3 regions of the Microbacterium canaveralium genome follow, and region 1 is predicted to be linked to each of the others. Evidence: predicted binding sites of a transcription regulator. Region 1 holds the regulator's gene; each other region holds the start of a gene.
The links. The regulator HspR, encoded in region 1, represses chaperone genes until heat shock. The targets are predictions, from matches to a motif close to AAGTTGAGTCNNNNNGACTCAACTT.
Positions count from the first base shown of each region.

Region 2: ABC271_RS12810 (Hsp20/alpha crystallin family protein) is a predicted target of HspR. The motif match lies at 4,934-4,958, and genes of this name have one in related genera.
Region 3: ABC271_RS11410 (ATP-dependent Clp protease ATP-binding subunit) is a predicted target of HspR. The motif match lies at 1,845-1,869, and genes of this name have one in related genera.

Region 1 is NZ_JBDFMA010000003.1:3,228,978-3,235,809, forward strand. Features, by position in the region: gene ABC271_RS16360 (ABC transporter substrate-binding protein) at 1-855, opposite strand, end outside; gene ABC271_RS16365 (NAD(P)-dependent oxidoreductase) at 892-1,878, opposite strand; gene ABC271_RS16370 (GntR family transcriptional regulator) at 2,128-2,790, opposite strand; gene ABC271_RS16375 (heat shock protein transcriptional repressor HspR) at 2,863-3,309, opposite strand; gene ABC271_RS16380 (DnaJ C-terminal domain-containing protein) at 3,377-4,360, opposite strand; gene grpE (nucleotide exchange factor GrpE) at 4,369-4,977, opposite strand; gene dnaK (molecular chaperone DnaK) at 4,990-6,832, opposite strand, start outside.
Region 2 is NZ_JBDFMA010000003.1:2,475,986-2,482,817, reverse strand. Features, by position in the region: gene ABC271_RS12840 (DUF7882 family protein) at 1-289, opposite strand, end outside; gene ABC271_RS12835 (helix-turn-helix transcriptional regulator) at 395-1,324, opposite strand; gene ABC271_RS12830 (sugar ABC transporter ATPase) at 1,570-1,917, shown strand; gene ABC271_RS12825 (glycosyltransferase family 2 protein) at 2,039-3,076, opposite strand; gene ABC271_RS12820 (CDGSH iron-sulfur domain-containing protein) at 3,076-3,276, opposite strand; gene ABC271_RS12815 (iron-containing redox enzyme family protein) at 3,273-4,313, opposite strand; gene ABC271_RS12810 (Hsp20/alpha crystallin family protein) at 4,431-4,883, opposite strand; gene ABC271_RS12805 (manganese catalase) at 5,125-6,006, shown strand; gene ABC271_RS12800 (DUF2231 domain-containing protein) at 6,003-6,569, shown strand; gene ABC271_RS12795 (SDR family NAD(P)-dependent oxidoreductase) at 6,607-6,832, opposite strand, start outside.
Region 3 is NZ_JBDFMA010000003.1:2,177,545-2,184,376, reverse strand. Features, by position in the region: gene ABC271_RS11425 (hypothetical protein) at 1-94, opposite strand, end outside; gene ABC271_RS11420 (EI24 domain-containing protein) at 120-884, opposite strand; gene ABC271_RS11415 (hypothetical protein) at 944-1,777, shown strand; gene ABC271_RS11410 (ATP-dependent Clp protease ATP-binding subunit) at 1,885-4,413, shown strand; gene ABC271_RS11405 (LLM class flavin-dependent oxidoreductase) at 4,645-5,526, shown strand; gene ABC271_RS11400 (LLM class flavin-dependent oxidoreductase) at 5,523-6,290, shown strand; gene ABC271_RS11395 (DoxX family protein) at 6,338-6,742, shown strand.

The DNA of each region.
Region 1 (6,832 bases):
GTCGAGGAAGGTATAGGCCTGGCTGTCGGCGTCGATGTAGAACGCCGCCTTGCCCTGGGCGAACAGCGCGGATGCCTCGACCCAGCCCATGTTGGTTGCTCCGGGAGGGCCGTACTTGCTGAGCAGGTCGCCGTAGAGCTGGATGGCCTCGACCGCCTCGGGCGTGTCGATGCTGGCGTTACCGTCCGCGTCCTGGAAGTCGGCGCCATAGCTGTACAAGAACGACGACAGTTGCGTCACCAGCGGCACGCGCGAGCCGCGCATCGCGATGCCGTACACGCCGGCGTCGGGCTTGTTGAGAGCGGCGACGGCCGACTCGAGCTCGTCGAGTGTCTCCGGAACCGGGATGCCGGCCGCCTCCAGGAGGTCGGTGCGGTAGTAGACGATCTGGCGCTCGGTCATGACGGGGACTCCGTAGACGGTGCCGTCGAGCTGCACCGCGTCGCGGGCCGCCGGCTGGAAGTCTTCCCAGTTCCACGCGGCATCCGAGGAGACGTAGTCGGTCATATCGGCGAGCCAGCCGTTGCGCGAGAACTCCCGCATCACGTCCTGCACCTGGAACGCCATGACGTCGAAGTCGGAGGACGACGCGTTGAGCTTGACCTTGTAGTTGTCGTTGAGCTGCTCGTTGCCGTAGGCCTCGATGTTGACGGTGATCCCCGTCTCGTCCTTGTACTTCGTCGCGAGCGTCTTCACCCCCTCGACCCAGGGGCTGTTGGCGGCCACGACGGTGATCTCGGAGACGGGGGCGTCATCGCCGCCTGCTCCGCCGGCGCATCCGGTCAGCGCGAGTACGACGGCGCCTGCGGCGGCCAGTCCCGCGACGACGCGTCGGGTGTGCGGTGTAGTGAACATCGGTGTTCCTCTCGGGGTGTGTGATTGCAGCAGGAGTTATGCGACGAGCGCCTCGGGAAGGCGCCCGGCGAAGACGTCGACGATCGCCCGGGCCGTGGCCAGGCCGATGCGCTCGTACGCTTCGCGGCTGTCCGCCGCCGCGTGCGGCGCGACGACAACGTTCGGGTGAGCGAAGAGGGGGTTCTCGGCCGAGGCGGGCTCGACCTCGAAGACGTCGAGGCCCGCGCCGGCGACGCGACCGGATGCCAGACCCCGCACGAGCGCGGCCTGGTCGACGAGCCCACCGCGCGCGGTGTTGATCAGGATCGTGCCCTCGCGCATCGCGTCGATGAGGGTGTCATCGACGATGTGGTGGGTCGCGGCGGTGTGGGGCGCGTGCACGCTGACGATGTCGACGTCAGCGACCGCCGCAGCCGCGCTGTCCGCGAGGCGGACACCTAGTCGCGCGGCGGCGGCCTCGTCGGCGAACGGGTCGTACGCGGTGACCGCGACGTCGAAGCCGTGCAGACGGCGGGCGACGAGCTGAGCGATCGCGCCGAATCCGATGAGGCCGATGGACTTGCCTGCCAGTTCGCGTCCGACGAAGCGGTCCCAGCGGCCGGCCTTCGTCGCAGCATCCATCTCGGGCAGACGGCGCAGCACGGCGATCATGAAACCGATCGCCAGTTCGGCCACCGCGGCGGCGTTGCCGCCGGGGACGTTGACGACGTGGATGCCACGGATTCGCGTCTCGTCGAGGTCGATGTTGTCGAGGCCGACACCGAGGCGCGAGATGATCTGCAACCGGTCGGCGTGGGCGAGGGCGGCGCTGTCGTAGACCTCCACGCCCGCGACCGCGGCGTCGGCGCCGGCGAGAAGGGCGTGCAGCTCGGGCTGCGTCCACGGCACCGTCGCCTCGTTCTCGACGAGGGTGAACCCGTGGTCGAGCAGCAGCTGCCGACCGGAACCGCACAGCTCGGCGTAACGCACGGGTCCGACGATCACGGTGCGGCCGTCACCGACGGCGGAGGAGGCGGAGGTCATCTTGCGGAGCCCTTCTGGACGGCGAGGGGATCCGAAGAACCGATCACCATCGAACGATCTGTCTACTGTTAACAGTTACCATATGGGCGGGATCGGTGGGTGTCAATACGCGGTGCCGCCCCTTTGCGTCCGTCGCGCGAGGGCCCGCATGCGCGCGCGACGGCTGGGCGCGTCACCGTCGAACGGCGCGCGGAATCGTCGGACGAGCGGGGTGGCCTCCGCCGCGTCCGCACCGGGTGGGCGCGCGCGTCAGGCGGTGGAGCCTGCCGCGAGACCTCGCAGCACGTCGCGGACGTGCCCCTTCGCGAGCGTCAGATGGAGGCGCAGGCGGTGGACGGCGGCATCCACGTCTCCCGTCCGGATGACGTCGAGGAACCCCTGGTGGTCCTCGGTCGCGGAGGCGATGTCGGAGGTGTCGCTCAGTTCGAACAAGATCGCGAAGATGCGCTGGTACGGACGCCACGCGTCCACCAGACGGCGGTTCTGCGAGTTGGTGTAGAAGCTGGTGTGGAACTCCATGTCGAGCTCCGCGAAACGCTCGCCGTCGTCGCTGCTCGCGGCGGCCGACATGCCATCGACGATGCGCTGCACGCGATCCCAGTCGCTTGCGCTCGCGTTCTGGATGGCCAAGCGGATGGCGAGCGATTCCAGCGCCTCCCTCACGACGTAGAGCTCCTCCACGTCGCGCAGGTCCATGGCCCGCGCGTACAGGCGCTTGCGCCTGTCTTCGGCGAGACCCTCGACCTCCAGTTGACGGAGGGCGTCTCGCACCGGTCCGCGGCTCACGTCGAAGCGCGCGGCCAGGCTGTCTTCCGCCAGGTGCGTGCCCGGCGGGATGACGCCGCGGATGATCTCGACGCGCAGGCGATGCGCGATCTGGTCGCCCATGGCGAGGGGTCGAAGCTCCGACACGTCTGCTCCCAACTGTCGACCGTTGACAGACTACCTCGGACGCTCTTCACCCGATGATCGGTTCGTGCTGCGTCAGTCCTCGTCGTGATCGAAGACGCCGCGAGGACGCCACAGCACGATGTCCGTCGCACGCCGCACGCGCGCCCCGTGCGGCAGCGTCACGACCGAGCCGGTCGCCCCGGCGGCGAACACGCGCGCGCCCGGACGCGATTGACGCTCGGCGAGGAGCTGGCGTTCGAGATCGTTGACGCGGCGAGCGAGGTCGTGCACCTGCTCCTCGAGCGCGAGCAACCGCGCGATCGCGGGCAGGCTCATGCCCTCGCCCGACAGGCGAGCGACCTCGCGCAGCTGCTGCACGTGACGGCTCGAATAACGCCGGGATCCGCCCTGCGTGCGAGCGGGCACGACCAGACCGAGCCGGTCGTACTGCCGCAGGGTCTGCGGGTGCATGTTCGACAGCTCGGCTGCCACGGCGATCGCGAAGATCGGCGCGTCCTCGTCGATTTCCTTCTGGGACACGGCCTCTCCTCTCGCATCGATCGCCGGCTCCTGGCATCCGATTGTGGCGGATGCCAGGAGTCCAGCGTTACTGCCGCGCCTTGGCCATCAGGTCGGCGCGGGGATTCTCTTTCGGTTCGAGCGCGTGGAAGCGCTCGAGGGCCTCGCGGGCGGCGTCGTCGAGGTGGTCGGGAACGGCCACCTGGACCTCCGCGAGCAGGTCGCCCGTCCCCTTGGACGAATGGATGCCACGCTCCTTGACGCGCAGCACGCGGCCCGACGGAGTGCCCGGCGCCACGCGCAGCCGCACGGGCTCGCCCCCGAGGGTCGGCACCTCGATCGTCGCTCCGAGCGCCGCCTCGGTGAAGGTGACGGGGACCGTCAGCCGCAGGTTGAGCCCGTCGCGGGAGAACACCGGGTGGGGCCGGACAGCGACCGTCACCACGATGTCACCGCTCTCGCCGCCGTCCGGGGAGGGACGACCGCGACCGCGGAGCCGGATCTTCTGGCCGTCGGAGACGCCCGCGGGAATCTTGACCTTGAACGGCACGCCGTCCTCGCCCTGCAGGGTGATCGTCTCGCCCTTTGCGGCGGTGATGAAGTCGAGCGTCGTTCGCGCCGTGACGTCGGCGCCTCGCTGCGGACCGCCGAATCCGCGGTACCCGCCGGACGGCTGACCGAACCGGCCGGAGCCGAAGCCGCCGCCCTGCTGGTCGAACATCGAGAAGAAGTCCTCGAATCCGCCCGTCGCTCCCCCGCGCTGCTGCCCGAAGCGGCTGAACACGTCGTCGAAGCCGCCACCGCTCGCGGTCCCGGGTGCCGAGAAGCGCGCCCCGGAGCCCATTGCCCGGATCTGGTCGTACTCCTCGCGCTGCTCGGGGTCGTTGAGCACCGAGTAGGCCTCGCTGATCTCCTTGAACTTGGCCTCGGCCTTCGCGTCACCCGGGTTCGAGTCGGGGTGGTACTGGCGCGCGAGCTTGCGGTACGTCTTCTTCAGATCGGCAGCGCTCACGTCCTTGTCGACACCGAGGACCTTGTAGAAGTCCTTGTCGAACCAGTCCTGACTCGCCATGCGTCCTCCTACTCGACCGGCACGGCGACGACGACCTTGGCCGGTCGCAGCTCGACGGAGCCGAGGCGGTAACCGACCTCGACGACCTCGAGCACCGTGGCCTGGGTCACACCCGGAGTGGGCGCCTGGAAGATCGCCTCGTGGTGCTGCGGGTCGAAGGGCTCGCCGGCGGTGCCGTACGAGACGACGCCGAGGCGCTCGGCCACGGCCCGCACCTTGTCGCCGATCGCGGAGAAGGGGGTGCCCTCGACGAGGTCGCCGTGCTTCTCGGCACGGTCGAGGTCGTCCATGACGGGCAGCAGGCCCTTCACGGCCTCGCCCTTGGCGCGCTCGATCTCGCGCTCGCGCTGCTCTTCGGTGCGCCGCCGGTAGTTGGCGTACTCGGCCTGCAGGCGCTTGAGGTCGATCAGCAGCGAGGCCTCCTTGTCGGAGGAAGCCCCCTCTGCGGCGGCCTCGGGCGTCTGCTCGGCGCCGAGGATGTCTTCGATCGTCAGGCCTTCGGCATCCGGGGTCTGCTCGCCCGACGGCGCGGGGCCGGAGGTGTTCTCCTCCGGCCCCGTCGTCTCGTCAGGACCGGCGCCCGAGCCCTGGGGCTGTTCGTCGTCCTTGTGTGCCATGGGATCTGTCGCTTACTTCTTGTCGTCGGTGTCGTCGTCGACGACTTCGGCGTCGATGACGTCTTCCTCGGGGTTCGGCGTCTCGCCGTTGCCGGGCTGACCGACGTTGGGGTCGGCCGGCTCGCCCTGAGCCTGCGACGAGGCGTAGATGGCCTCGCCGAGCTTGCCCTGGCTGGCGTTCAGCTTGTCGAACGCGGTCTTGACCGCGTCGTCGTCGTCACCGGCGAGAGCCGTCTTGAGGGCGTCGACGTCGGCCTGGACGTCGTTCTTGACCTCTTCGGGCAGCTTGTCCTCGTTGTCCTTGATCAGCTTCTCGATCGAGTACGACAGGGTCTCGGCCTGGTTGCGGGTCTCGGCGGACTCGCGGCGCTTCTTGTCTTCCGCCGCGTTCTCCTCGGCCTCGCGGACCATGCGCTCGATGTCCTCCTTGGGCAGCGACGAGCCACCGGTGATGGTCATCGACTGCTCCTTGCCGGTGCCCTTGTCCTTCGCGGACACGTGCACGATGCCGTTGGCGTCGATGTCGAAGGTGACCTCGACCTGCGGGATGCCACGGGGAGCCGGGGCGATTCCGGTGAGCTCGAAGGTTCCCAGCGGCTTGTTGTCGCGGGTGAACTCGCGCTCGCCCTGGAAGACCTGGATCGCGACCGACGGCTGGTTGTCGTCGGCGGTGGTGAAGGTCTCGCTGCGCTTGGTCGGGATGGCGGTGTTGCGCTCGATGAGCTTGGTCATGATGCCGCCCTTGGTCTCGATGCCGAGGCTCAGGGGGGTGACGTCGATGAGAAGGACATCCTTGCGCTCGCCCTTGAGGACACCGGCCTGCAGGGCTGCGCCCACGGCCACGACCTCGTCGGGGTTGACGCCCTTGTTCGCGTCGCGACCGGTCTCCTTCTTCACGAGCTCGGCGACCGCGGGCATGCGGGTCGAGCCACCGACGAGCACGACGTGCGCGATGTCGTCGACCTTGACGCCGGCTTCGCGGATGACGTCCGAGAAGGGCTTGCGGGTGCGGTCGAGGAGGTCCTTGGTGAGGTCCTCGAACTTGGCGCGCGTCAGCGTCTCGGACAGCGACACGGGGCCCGAGTCGGTGAGCGAGAGGTAGGGCAGGTTGATCGAGGTCGAGGTCGAGCTCGACAGCTCCTTCTTGGCCTGCTCCGCGGCCTCCTTGAGGCGCTGCAGGGCGATCTTGTCGCCCGAGACGTCGACGCCCGTGGTGTCCTTGAACTGCTTGATCAGGTAGTCGACGACGCGCTGGTCCCAGTCGTCTCCACCGAGGCGGTTGTCACCGGCGGTCGAGCGCACCTGGATGGTCGAGAAGTCGTCGTCCTTGCCCACCTCGAGGAGGGAGACGTCGAAGGTTCCGCCACCGAGGTCGAAGACGAGGATGAGCTCGTCCTCCTTGCCCTTGTCGAGACCGTAGGCCAGAGCGGCCGCGGTGGGCTCGTTGATGATGCGCAGGACGTTCAGGCCCGCGATCTCGCCGGCTTCCTTCGTCGCCTGACGCTCGGCGTCGTTGAAGTACGCGGGCACCGTGATGACGGCATCCGTCACGCTGTCGCCCAGGTACTCCTCGGCGTCGCGCTTGAGCTTCTGGAGGATGCGCGCGGAGATCTCCTGCGGCGTCCACTTCTTGCCGTCGACGTCGAACGTCCAGGTCGTGCCCATGTGACGCTTGACGGACGAAACGGTGCGGTCGACGTTCGTGACGGCCTGGCGCTTGGCGGTCTCGCCGACGAGCACCTCGCCGTCCTTCGTGAACGCGACGACCGAGGGGGTCGTGCGGAAGCCCTCGGCGTTGGCGATGACCTTCGGCTCGCCACCCTCGAGCACGCTCACGACGGAGTTGGTCGTCCCG
Region 2 (6,832 bases), 750 kb from region 1:
GCTCGGGCACCACGTACAGCCCCGTGGGCGAGTTCGCCATCGTCATGAGCGTCTCGAGCCAGGTCCGGTTCAGGGCAGGGGGGCGACCGCCGTGGAACTTGAACACGATGTTCGCGCGGGGGTGCATCCACACCGATGTGCGTCCGCCGCCCGTGCTCACCTCGTCCTTCCACTGGAAGTAGAACGGCTCGCCACGACGCAGCTTGTTGCCGATGACGATCTGAAGGTGTGCGAGGAGTCGGTCCTCGAAATCGGCCCGGGCGGCCCCCTCGTAAATGAACTTCCCCACGAAAGGTCCTCCTCGCAATGGAACGCGGTCACTGTCTCCCGCCCTCACTCCGCGGCGGGCGAGAGCAGACTCTTCGCGCCAACGCGGTACCCGATGCGACGGATGTCAGAACATCCGGACCGTTTGCCCCGGATTGCGCCCGTACATGTCGCGGTAGAACCGCGCGAACCGTGAGGGGCTGGAAAAGCCCCATCGTTGCACCACCTCGCTCACGTGCGCCTCACCGCGCTGGAGGTCGCGGTGCGCGGCGGCCAGACGAACCGTCCTCAAATGATGCGACGGGGTCGTGTCGAGGGCGCGACGGAAGGCGTGTTGCAGGCCACGCGTGGAGATGCCGGCGGCCGCCGCGATGTCCTCGATCGTGATCGGTTCGTGGGCGTGCGCGTCGATGAAGGCGAGCGCCCTGCGTACTGTCCGCGGTGCCGCCGCCCGCTGGCTGGCGCGGTCGAGCGCTTCCAGATACGTGGTCGAGAAGGCCGTGAGTGTCGAGATGAGGGCGTGGCGTTCGAGCTCTGCGGCCACCAGAGGCTGCTCGTGCCCGGCGGCCAGGGCGGATGCCACGTAGCCGAAGGTCCGCTCCCAGGTCGCGGCGAGGGCGCGGTCGCGCGCGACCGGGTCGATGGAGCGGAGCACGAGTCGGTCGTCGCCCGAGACGGCGCGCGCGACCTGCTCCGCGGACGTCCGATCGAAGAGGAACGCTCGGATCCTCCCGGTCCCCCTCCAGTGGGCGTGCATGGGACCATCGCCGGTGAGCCAGGGCTGGCGCGCGTCGAGGTCGCGGCCGGCGGTCACGACTCGTGCGTCCAGGGCCGCCAGTTGCGACGCCATGATCTGGTCCTCGAGTCGGATCCACGAGCGCACGTCCGCGTGAAGCGAGTACTGCACGAGCGACAGCGAACCCGTCTCGATCGACGACCAGTGGAAACGCACTCGCACGGGGTCGACGTGTTCCAGACGTGCGGCAGGGATGAACTGCTGCCACACGGCTTCGACGTCGTCGGCACCGCTCGCACTCGCGGTGAGGACTCGGCCCATGTCGCCCCTCCTCCGCGGGGGTCGGTCCGCGGCACCGGGATATCTTGCCCCCACCCGCGGGGCTCACGTCGCTGAGGGACGCCGCGCGCGAGGGTCCGGCCTCGGAGCGAAAACGTCGCGGGTACGCGCGGTGGGCCGATGCTGTCAAGGGGCGGGAGGGGAAGGATCCGCCGTCGTTGGATGAGGGAGTCGCCTTCGCGGCGACGCGTGCGATCGCCGCACGGACGATGGAAAGGATCCCCCTCATGAGCGACGTCTCGTCCGACCCGAACATCCCCGCCGCTCCCGACGGTGTCACGGGCGTTCAGCCGCTTCGCGACGGTGACACCTCGATCGAGCCCGACCCGGCGCTCGACCCCGCGCAGGCGGAATGGGATGCCACCACCGCACTCGACGAGGGCGTGGACCCCGCGGATCTCGCGCCCGCGACCGCGACGGGTGCGGACCCCGCGGAGATCCCCGCCGACGATGCCGACATCCCGCTCGAGGACGTGCACCCCGAGTCCACCGGCACGGACTCGCAGGGGGAGGACCCCGGCGTCGTCGAACTCGGCGAGGACGGACAGGGAGACCTCGCGCCCGAGGATCTTTGACGGCTCACTTTTCGGCGACCGAGCCACGGCGGGCGATCTCATCGCGTCGTGGACGTGCTGGGCGGTAGGTCCGGTCGGCGCTGCACGGCTTCGCCGACCTCGAGCGGGTCGGGGCGTTCCGTCAGCCGGCGTCGATCGACGACACTGTCGCGGGTCTCGTGGACGCCCTGGATGCCGAGCTTTCGCGGCCCGCAGAAGGGGCGCGCGTCGTGGAGTGACGGCGGCGGAGGTCGCGGAGCGGGGTCGCTGCGTGCCGCACCCGGGTGCCGGCGTAGCGCACGCCTCCGCGGGCGTGGGCGCCGAGCGCGAGCCAGCTCGTGACCGCACGCTCGACGACCCAGAGCGGTGCCCAGACCGCCGCGGATCGCGGGTAGATGCGCCGCCCGCCGCCACGGCGTCGCCCCCGCTCCGCGACGACGGCGATCCCGAACGCGATGAGCATGAGGATGCCGGGACGTCGGCGCAGCGCGAGGAGGGTCGGCGCGAGGGCCAGTTCGAGGAGCAGGCGTCCGGGCTGGGCGCGGCTGTCGTAGGCCTGCCGCACCCTCTGGCCGAGGAAGTGGCGGAGCGTGGGTGGGCGGCGCATGACGTACACGTCGGTGAGCTGTCGTATCGCGCCGCCCCCGGCGCGGACGGTCCGTTCGAGCTCGAGGTTCTCGAAGAGGGCGTCGGCGTCATAGCCGCCGGTTCGCTCGAGCGCGGCGCGGCGGACGCCGCACGTTCCGGGGTAGTCATGGTGGAGTGCGCGGTTCAGGAGTGAGCGGCCCGTGTCCCACCGGGCGTGCCAGGGGAGGGGACGGAAGATGTTCGTCGGCGCGACGAGGTCGGCGTCGCGGAGCGCGGAGACGATGGCATCCAGTCCGTTCCGGTCGTAGCGGACGTCGTCGTCGGCCAGGATCACGCGCTCGTGCCGCGCGAGGGAAATTCCCGTGAGTACGCCCCGTACCTTGCCGTTCGCGCCCGTCGCCACGGTGGGGCGGACGTGTCGGACGTGGGCCGCCCATGCGGTCGCGTGGACGGCGAAGACGGGGGCGTCCGATCCGTCGACGACGGTGACGTCGATCCATTCCGCCAACGTGCAGAGGTACGCGGTCATGTCGTCCAGGCTGTCGTCGTGCTCCCACCGCAGCGGGAGTACGTACTCTGCGGCGAGACGCATCAGTCCTCGGTGCGGAACCCCGCGGGCTTGTGGGTCCCGTCGCAGAACGGCTTGATGGTCGACAGCCCGCACCGGCAGAGAGCGACCGTTCGCCGACGCTTCTCGATCGCGTTGCCGTCCACGTCGCGCAGGTCGACATCGCCCCGCACGAGCAGTGGACCGTCGGGATAGGCCGTGATCCGCGGCGGCTCCGATGTCATCGCACCTCCTCTGGCCGCAGCGACGACTCGCCGCGCGTCCACGCGTCGAGGAGGTACTCCCCGACGCGACCGTCCACGCTGAGGCAGACCGCGGCGCCGAAAAGGATGTCGGGGAGCAGGTCGGGGCGATCTTCGGCGAGGCTTCCCGCGAGGTCGCGGGCGGCGATCTGCTCGTGGACGGCGTCGGCTTCGACGTGCTCGTCGAAGTAGCCGCACACGTCGTCGTCGAAGCCGAGGCGGCGCAGGCCCTCGGCGTAGAGGCGGTTCGGGACCGAGGAGGTCATCTCGAACGCCGCGAGGTGGCCGACGATCGCGCCGAGCAGACGCCGATTGAGGCCGAACATCGACATCGCGTTGTGCGAGGCGAGTGTCACGGCCGGAACGTCGTCGACGTAGGCGCCGTACGTGTCCGAGAGTCCGGCGCTGCGGACCGCGCGGGCGAAGAGTTCGGCGTGCACGCGTCCAGGATTCCCGCCGCCGTACTCGTCGGACTGGATCTCCACCAGGGCGGCCTTGGGGCGCCCGGTCAAGCGCGGGATCGCCCACGAGTGGGGGTCGGCCTCCCGTAGGGTGTAGATCGATCGCTGCACGAGGAACTCGTGCGCCTGATCGAGAGTGGCCTTCTTCGCGAGGTAGCGCGAGAGACTCGGGCCGGTGTCGGCGGCGGTCAGGGCGAAGAGCGCCCGCGCAACGGCATCCATCGTCGTCGCGGGGAGTTCGGGCTGCGGCACGCGAGCGCGAAGTGCCGCCTCGAAAGCCCGCTCGATGACGCCACGCGTGGCGAGGAGCGACGGATCCCATTCCCGCTCGGGATCGAACGCCGCGACCGAACCGTACGCCGAGGCGTACAGCGCGAAGAGGGCGAGCTGCAGGTCATCGTCGGTCTCGACGTCGGTCGAGGCGGCGACGGCGCGGTCGGCCAGGGCGGTGTGGTTGGTGGGCGCGCCCCCGGCGAGATGCCGGAGGACGGCGGCGCTCACCGGGCCGCGCGGCGTGAAGGGGAGGGAGAGCCTGTCGTCGGCGTCGACGGCGGCCAGCGGATCGTGGGGGGAGAGGGTCGCGGACACCGGAGCACTCTGCGGGCGGGAGCGGTGATCGCCGAGACCCTTGACACGGGAGGAGGGGGCGACCCCGCGGTCACCCCCTCCGTGTACTCACTGCTCGATCGGCTGTGGTGTGCTCTCGTGAGCGGCGATGACGTCGTTGCCGTCTTCGGTCGAAACGGCGATGCGCCGAGGCTTGGCCTTCTCGCTCACCGGGATCATGACCGACAGGACGCCGTTTCGGTAGGTGGCGCTGATGTGTTCGGTGTCGATCCCCTGACCGAGGTTCAGCTGACGCACGAACGAGGCGGTCTCGCGCTCGCGCGTGATCCACTTGACGTCGTCGCCGGTTGCGAGGGTGCGCTCTGCCCGGATGGTGAGCAGTTGGCCGTCGACATCGATGTCTACCGATCCCGGGTCGACGCCGGGTAGGTCGGCGGACAGGACGTAGTGGTCGCCGTCGCGGTACAGGTCCATCGGCATGCGTCGCGGTCCGCCGCGGCGGGTGTCGAGGAGCGTCGACGCGAGGCGGTCGAGGTCGCGGAAGGGGTCGTAGGTGGCCATGGTCGTTCTCCTTTTCGATCGGTCCGGATCCGGCATCCGGAGGGATGTTCAAGTTGAGTCCGTTACGCTCAACTTGATGTCAGATTAGCACTCACGTGTGGCGAGTGCCAAGACCGCGGGCGCGCGATTGTGCTCCCGTCGGAGCGCTATGGCAACCCCCGTGTCGCCGGGTTCGCCGCCCCGTTTCGTGGTCGTCGACACCGCACCCCCCCGGGCGGTGTTCCGACGACGAAGGAGCACGATGTACTTCCACCGGCAGGAACTCCAGCACGCCGCTACACCCGACAAGCCCGACGCCGTCTACGCCCGCAAGCTGCAGGAGGTGCTCGGCGGACAGTACGGCGAGATCTCCGTCGCCATGCAGTATCAGTTCCAGGCGTGGAACATGCACATGCCCGGGAAGTACCGCGACCTCGTCTTCGGGATCGGCGCCGAAGAGATGGGCCACGTCGAGATGCTCGCGGTCATGATCGCGCAGCTGCTCGAGAAGTCGCCCCTCGGCATCACCGAGGAAGCCGTCCAGAACGACCCGACCGTGGCCGCGGTCATCGGTGGCACCGACATCCAGCACGGCATCGTCGCGGGCGCGGGAGCGCGACCCGTCGATTCCAACGGAAACCCGTGGCAGGGCAGCTTCATCACGGCCAGCGGCAATCTGCTCGCCGACTTCACGGCCAACGCGAACGCCGAGATGCAGGGACGCGTGCAGGTCGCGCGGCTCTACCACCAGACCGACGACCACGGCGTGAAGGACCTTCTCGCGTTCCTGCTGGCCCGCGACACGATGCACCAGAACCAGTGGGCGGCGGCCGCGGCCGAACTGCAGGAGGAGGGCTACGAGAGCCTCCCCGTGCCCAGCAACTTCCCGCTCGAGAAGGAGGACCGCGACGTGTCGTATCAGTACATCAACTTCTCCGACGGTGCCGCTGCCGCCGAGGGCCGCTGGGCGTCCGGCCCCACCCCCGACGGCAAGGGCGAGTTCACGTACCTCGCCTCACCGGAGCCGGGTGTGCCGATGCCGCCGCCCACGCACCCTGACGTCCGCTTCTACGGCACGACCGAGCTCCCCAACACGGTCGAGAAGCTCGCGGGGCGCGCCCAGGACGCGCTGCACAAGGAATGAGCGGGGTGGATGCCGCGATGCCGGGGCCCTCGACGGCCTCGGCTCCGCGCCGCGGAGCGAGCTTTCTCGCGATGCGGGCCGCCAAGATGCCGCGCGCGATTGTGGCGGGACCGTACGGCCATCCCTTCCACCCGGTGGCCGTGACGATTCCGATCGGCGCGTGGTCGTCGAGCCTCGTGTTCGACCTGCTCGGCCTCGCCGCCGATGACCCGCGTTCCTTCGCGACGGGGTCGAGGTGGCTCATCGCGATCGGGCTCGGCGGGGCGGTGGGAGCGTCGGTGCTCGGCCTGCTGGACATGTCGCGCATCCCGAAGGGCACTCCCGCACGTCGGACGGCCCTGGTGCACCTGACTCTGAACGTCACCGCAATGGTGCTGTTCTCGATCGGCCTGTTCGTGCGCATGCTCGATCTCGGCCGCGTCCCGGGCGTGGCGTTGGCGCTCAGTCTGATCGCCGCGTCGGGACTCAGCGTCTCGGGCTGGCTCGGCGGCAAGCTGGCCTACCGCTGGGGCGTGCGCGTCGCCGACGAGCACACCCAGCGCGAGGGCTTCGAGACGGCGTGAGCTCTCGGGACCCCGGATGCCCTGGCATCCGGGTCCTTCAGCGCGGACGGCGGACGGGGAACCGGGGCCAGCCGCCGCTCACGGCGCCCGGGTCGTGCTGCGGTGCCAGGACTGCGCCGGCGGTCGGGGCGGCGGGTCTCCGGCGCAGGCCGAGGGCATGCTGCAGCGCGCGGATGAATCGGTCGTACACGCGCGGAGCGAGCACCTGCAGCGGGCGGGCCACGAACTGCGCCGCGCCCACGCCGACCTCGAGCCGGCGTCCA
Region 3 (6,832 bases), 1.1 Mb from region 1:
CGAGGGCGAAGAACAGCGCGGGCGCGGCGAGCGAGAACGACAGGCCCGTGAGCAGCATGCCGCCGACGAACAGGATGAGCGAGACGATGAACATAGGGGATCCCTTCGGTCGCTCCAGGCTATCGTGCCGCGTCGGGCGCCCGGTCCGCGGCGGGGGGAGTCTCGCGGAGAGCCGCGTGCGTCCACAGGGTGCTCCCGGCCACCGCGGCCGGCATGACCGCGATCGCGCCGAGCGGCACGAGGAAACAGAGCTGCGTCGCCACACCGAAACCCAGGGCTCGCGCGCGGTTGTCGCGGAGGACGGCGCGGCGAGCGCGGCGGTCCAGCCCGCGCGCGGACAGAGCGCGCGAGGTCAGCTCGTCGGCGAGCAGCCATCCGGTCAGCAGGAGACCGGTGGTGAAGCCGAGGACGCCGCCGACGAACGGGATGAGTCCGAGCAGCCACGCGGCCAGGGCGGCGAGCGCGCCGCGGGCGATGAGGCGCACGGCGTCTCCGGCCGCGCGCCAGAAGCCGTACTCGGCATCCGGGATCCGGCCCGTCGCCGTGAGTTCAGTGGCACGCCAGATCCGGTCGTAGAACGGCTCGCCGACCGCGAGGGTCACCGCCGTGAACGACACGATCGCGAGGAACGCGACCGCCCCGAACGAGGCGACCGCGATCGCGGTGCGCAGGACGGTGGCCCAGAGCGGATCCCAGGTGTTCGCGAAGGGCGTCCAGTCGTCCACGACCTCGCCGAGGAGGATGCCCCAGCCGACGAGGGCGGCGCCGAAGACCAGCCCGACGAGGAATCCGGGGATGAGTCCGAGCGCCATCGCGCCGGGGGAGCGGCGCCACTGGCCGAGGCCGCGGAGGAGCATCCGGGCGCCGTGGAGAAACTCGCGCATCCGGGCATTGTCGCAGAGCGGCGCGCGGGAACGTCGGGGCTCGCTGACAGGATGTGGGCATGCGCATCCGCACCACGTCGACGCAGCGCACCTATCGGTACGTGCGGCTGACGATCCTCGCCGCGACCCTGCTTCTGGCCGTCGCGGTGGGGATGCAGGCGATGGTCGGGGGCCCGCTCCCGTCGCTGAGCGCCGCGTACTACACCCCGGCGGGGCCGATGTTCGTGGCCGCTCTCTTCGTGGTCGCCGCGGCCTTCGTCGCGCTGTCGGGCCACAGCGTCGAGCAGGGCCTTCTCGACGTGGCCGCGGTGCTGGCGCTCGTGATCGCCGTGGTCCCGACCACTCTCGAGTCCGAGGTCTGCGGCGAGCTCGTCCGGTGCGTTCCGCCGGCGACCATTCCCACCGCGGTGAACAACGGTGTCGCGGTGGCATCCGTCGTCCTCGTCGGCGTGATCGCCGGGGTCGTGCTGTCGATCGTGCAGGGCACGATGTCCCGCGGAGTCGTGCTCACGGCGGGCGCCGTCGCGACACTCGTCGTGGGGGTGATCGTGTGGGCGGCTGTCGCCCCGACGTCCTTCCTCGCCGCCGGGCACAACGTCGCCGCCGTCGGGTTCTTCCTTCTCGTGGGAGCGGTGGCCGCGATCGCCGCGTGGCGCCCGCAGCGCGCACCGGAGCGGTTTCGCCCGGCGTACGCAGCGGTGGCGATCGGCATCCTGCTCTCCCTGGTGGGGCTCGGTGTCACGCTCGCAGCGGCGGCCGGGGGAGCCGACATCGTGCGGCCCGTGCCCTGGCTGTTCGTGGGCGAGGCGGCGGCGCTCGTCCTGTTCGCCGTGTTCTGGATCCTCCAGACGGCGGAGCTGTGGAACGAGCCGGACCCGCGGCTCCGGGCCTGACGCGCGATCGCCGGGAATATCCTCGGAGCCGCACCGTTGAACTTGATACGCAGTCGCTCAAGTCTCAAAATTGAGTCGACTCCACTCACGTATCACAGGAGACGGAATTGCCCGAAGATGTCACCCCCGGCGCCGGGGACAACGGCGCCCAGTCGTTCGACGAGTTCCTCGCGCGCTACCTCGCCGGTGAGCGGGCCCGCGCCGAGCGCTCGATCGACCTCAGCCGGTTCCTGAGCGCGCGCACGCAAGAGGCGCTGCAGGACGCCGGTCGCTACGCGCTGGGCCGCGGCCAGCGGGAACTCGACGCGCTGCACGTCCTGCACGTGCTCGTCGGGCAGTCGCCCGCTCGCGAAGCCGTCGCCCGTCTCGGCGCCGACCCCGCCGCGATCGCCCGCGCCGCCGAGAGCCGCCTCCCGGCCGCCGGTCCCGCCGCCGACGTCGACGGCGCCGTCGTGGCGGGGTCGGTCCAACGCGCCCTGTTCCACGCCTTCCAGGTCGCCCGCGCGGCCGGATCGACCTACGTCGACCCCGACCACCTGTTCTTCGCGCTCGTCCTCGCGCAGGACGCCCCGGCCGGTCAGATCCTGGCCCAGGCCGGTGTCACCGCCGAGGCCCTGACGCAGGGGGTGCGCGAGACCGTCGTCGGCGGCGAGCAGCCCTCCGCGCCCGAGGAGACGGCATCCACGACCCCCAACCTGGATCGCTTCGGTACCGACCTCACCGCGCTCGCCGCGGACGGCCGCCTCGACCCGGTGATCGGCCGCGCCGACGAGATCGAGCAGACCATCGAGATCCTCAGCCGCCGCACGAAGAACAACCCCGTGCTGATCGGTGAGGCCGGCGTCGGCAAGACCGCCGTCGTCGAGGGACTCGCCCGCGCGATCGTCGAGGGCAGCGTCCCCGAGCAGCTGCGCGACACGCGCGTCGTGTCGATCGACCTGGCCGCGATGCTTTCCGGCGCCCGCTACCGCGGCGACTTCGAGGAGCGTCTCACCCAGACGATGGACGAGATCGCCGCTCAGTCCGGCAAGCTCGTCGTCTTCATCGACGAGGTGCACACGATCGTGGGCGCCGGCGCCGGTGGCGACGGAGCGATGGATGCCGGAAACATCCTGAAGCCGCGCCTCGCTCGTGGCGAGCTGCACCTGGTGGGAGCCACCACGCTCAAGGAGTACCGGACGATCGAGAAGGACCCCGCTCTCGAGCGGCGCCTGCAGCCCGTGCGGGTGGGCGAGCCCTCGATCCCCGACGCGGTCGAGATCCTGCGCGGCCTCCGCTCGGCCTACGAGGAGCACCACGCCGTGACGTACACCGACGACGCGCTGCGCGCCGCGGTGGAGCTCGGCGACCGGTACCTTCCCGACCGCGTGCTGCCCGACAAGGCGATCGACCTCATCGACCAGGCCGGTGCGCGCCTGCGTCTGCGCCTGGGCGCCAAGGTGGACGTGTCCGCCCTGGTGGAGCGTCTGGCCACGCTCGAGGCCGACAAGAACGCCGCCGTCTCGGCGGAGCACTACGAAGAGGCGTCTCGCATCCGCGACGAGATCACCGCGGTGCAGGAGCGGCTCGAGAAGGCCACGTCCGCCCCGCGCCCCGACGCGGTGGTCGACGAGTCCGAGATCGCCTCGGTGATCAGCCGGGCCACCGGCATCCCGGTGTCGCGTCTGACCGCTTCCGAGCGCGGACGTCTCGCGCACCTCGAGGACGACCTGCACGCGAGGGTCATCGGGCAGGATGCCGCGGTCACCGCGGTCGCCAAGGCCGTGCGTCGCAACCGCACGGGCATGGGTGACGAGAACCGTCCCGTCGGATCGTTCCTGTTCCTCGGACCCACCGGTGTCGGAAAGACCGAGCTCGCGAAGGCGCTCGCCGGATCGCTGTTCGACGACGACTCCGCCGTGATCCGTTTCGACATGAGCGAGTTCGGCGAACGGCACACCGTGTCGCGCCTCATCGGTGCCCCTCCGGGATACGTCGGCTACGACGAGGCCGGACAGCTCACCGAGCGCGTGCGCCGGAACCCCTACTCGGTCGTGCTGTTCGACGAGATCGAGAAGGCCCACCCCGACGTCTTCACCCTGCTGCTGCAGGTGCTCGACGACGGGCGCCTGACCGACGGCCAGGGACGCACGGTCGATTTCCGCAACACGGTGATCGTGATGACCTCGAACCTTGGCAGCGAGTACCTGGCATCCCGTTCGGGAGCCATCGGGTTCACCACGACCGGGCGGGAGTTCGACGACGCCGACCTGCGCGACCGCGTCATGGGGAAGCTGCGCGAGGCCATGCGGCCCGAGTTCCTGAACCGGATCGACGACATCGTGATGTTCCGCAAGCTCGAGAAGGAGCAGCTGCGCGACATCGTCCGGCTGCTGCTCGAGCGCACGTCGAAGCGTCTCGCTTCGCGCGAGGTGTCGCTCGAGGTGACGGATGCCGCGATCGACCGCCTCGCCGAGGTCGGATACGAGCCCGAGTACGGTGCACGGCCGCTGCGCCGGGTCATCCAGCGCGAGATTGACGATCGCATCGCCGACCTGTTCGTCGCTGGTGAGCTGGTCGACGGGGGAGCGGTGACGGTGGATGCCACGGCATCCGGGTTCGTCGTCCGGGCCGCGGTGGAGGCACTCGCCGCGTAACGGCTGGTGTCGGCCCTCGGACCCTTCGGGTTCCGAGGGCCTTCGCCGTTTCGGGTGCCGGCGCGGTGCGTGCCGAACTCCGGAGTTTCGTGGCGATCCAGCGCCCTGGCCGCGGCGTGGAGGCGGCGATGCCGGGTTTCTCCGGAGTTCGGCACACGCCGGACCGGGTGCCCCGGGCGCCTGGGTGGCCGCCCGCTGCCGAATGTCAGTGGGGCACGGCAGAGTAGGGGTATGAGTCGCATCGGCACGATCTTCAGCCCGTACCCGCACCCGCCCGAGGAACTGCGCGAGGCCGCCCGGGTGGCCGAGGGGGAGGGCGTGCCCGAGCTCTGGCTGTGGGAGGACTGCTTCCGCTCGTCGGCGTGGGCGGCCGCCGCGGCGGCGCTCGCCGCGACCGACCACCTCCGCGTGGGCGTCGGCATCGCGCCGTTCCCGCTGCGCAACGTCGCCGCCTCGGCGATGGAGGTCGCCACGATCGAGCGCATCTTCCCGGGGCGCCTGCTGCCCGGCTTCGGACACGGCGTGCAGGACTGGATGCGGCAGATCGGCGCGAAGGCCGCCTCGCCGCTCACCCTCATGCAGGAGCAACTGCCCGCTCTGCGTGCGCTCCTGGCCGGCGACACCGTCAGCACCGAGGGGCGTTACGTGCGGCTGCGCGACGTCTCGCTCGACTGGCCGCCGGTCGTCCCGCCGCGGGTGTACGCGGCCGCGGAAGGACCGAAGACGCTGCACCTCGCCGGTGCCGTCGCCGACGGTGTGATCCTCGACAGCCGTCACACGGTCGACGAGATCGCCGAGGCCGTGCGCACCGTCCGCGAGGGCTGGACCGAGGCGGGACGCGAGGGCGCTCCCGACGTGGTCGCGTACGTCCTGACGGCGTTCGGCCCCGGGGCGTCCGAGAGGGTCTCCGCCGTGCTCGAGGACCGGCCGGATGCCGCGGAGCGCGCGCTCGCGGGGTCGGTCAGCGAGGTCGCCGAGGGCGTCGCGCGCTTCCAGGCTGCCGGGGTGGACGACGTCGTGCTGCTCCCCACCGACGACGTCGACCTGCATGTCTTCTTCGCCGCCGTGGGTCAGGTCGCCGTCGCGCTGCCGGCCGCGGGAGGCGTGTCGTGACGCGCGGTGTCGTCTCGATCGGTCTCGCGGGCTCGCTCGGTCCCGCCGCCGTCGCCGAGATCGCGCCGGCCGTCGAAGCGGCGGGATTCCACACGTTGTGGATCAACGACACGCCGGATGGCGACGCGCTCGCCGCCCTGGCCGCCGCCGCGGGCGTGACGCGGACGCTGCATCTGGCGACGGGCGTCGTCCCCGTGGATCGTCGGCCGGCCGCCGAGATCGTCTCCGCGGTGGCATCCCTGGGCCTGCCGACCGACCGCCTCACCGTCGGCATCGGTTCGGGCATGGCGAAGGAGGGGGCGCTCGCCCGCGTGCGCGAGGCGATCGCGGTGCTCCACGACGCGGGACTGTCGCGCGTGCTCGTCGGTGCGCTCGGGCCGAGAATGCGACGCCTCGGCGCTGATCTCGCCGAAGGTGTGCTCTTGAACTGGGTGCCGCCCACGGAGGCCGCAGCCCAGGCCGAGGCTCTCGGCGCCGAAGCCTTCGTGGCGGTCTACGTGCGCACGGCGATCGTCGATGCGGCTCGCGCGCGGCTCGACGCCGAGACCGCGCGATACGCGTCCTCCCCGAATTACGCCGCGAATTTCGCACGGATGGGGGTGGATGCCGCCGACACCACGATCCGCGACGTCAACGAACTCGGCGGCGCTCTCGAGGCCTATACGGCTGCGGTCGACGAGGTGGTCCTGCGCGCGATCGTCCCCGACGACACCGTGGAGGCGTACGTGGACTTCGTGCGGCGGACCGGACCCACACCGCTCTGACGTCGACGCACGGCCCCCGCCCCGTCCTCGGCTGGCAGACTGACCGGATGCCACGACGTCGAGGTCTCCCCGTTCGCTCCGTCGCCCGCGGTGCGCTGACCGCGCTGCTGGTCGCCGCGGGGGTCAGCCACGTGACGTGGGGCAGACGCGGCTACCGGATCGTGGTTCCGGACTGGGCGACGAGACTCTTGCGCACCGACAAGGACGCCATCGTGGTGGCATCCGGGGCTGCGGAGGTGCTGCTCGGCGTGGGGCTCGTCGCGCTGCCGAGGGAACGTCGGCGTGTCGGCGCGACGATCGCGGCGTTCTTCGTGGCGGTGTTCCCGGGGAACGTGCACCAGTGGCGCACGGGGCGGTCGGCTCCGGGCCTGAGCAGCGATCGCGCCCGGTTCGTGAGGCTGTTCCTCCAGGTGCCGCTCATCGCCTGGGCTTGGTGGTCGACGCGCGAGTGAGCTGCGCGCGGGCCAGAGAACCGCGGAGCCCGCGCTCGGCGAGGGGGATGCGGCCCGAGAACCGCGGAGCGCGCGCTCGGCGAGGGGGAT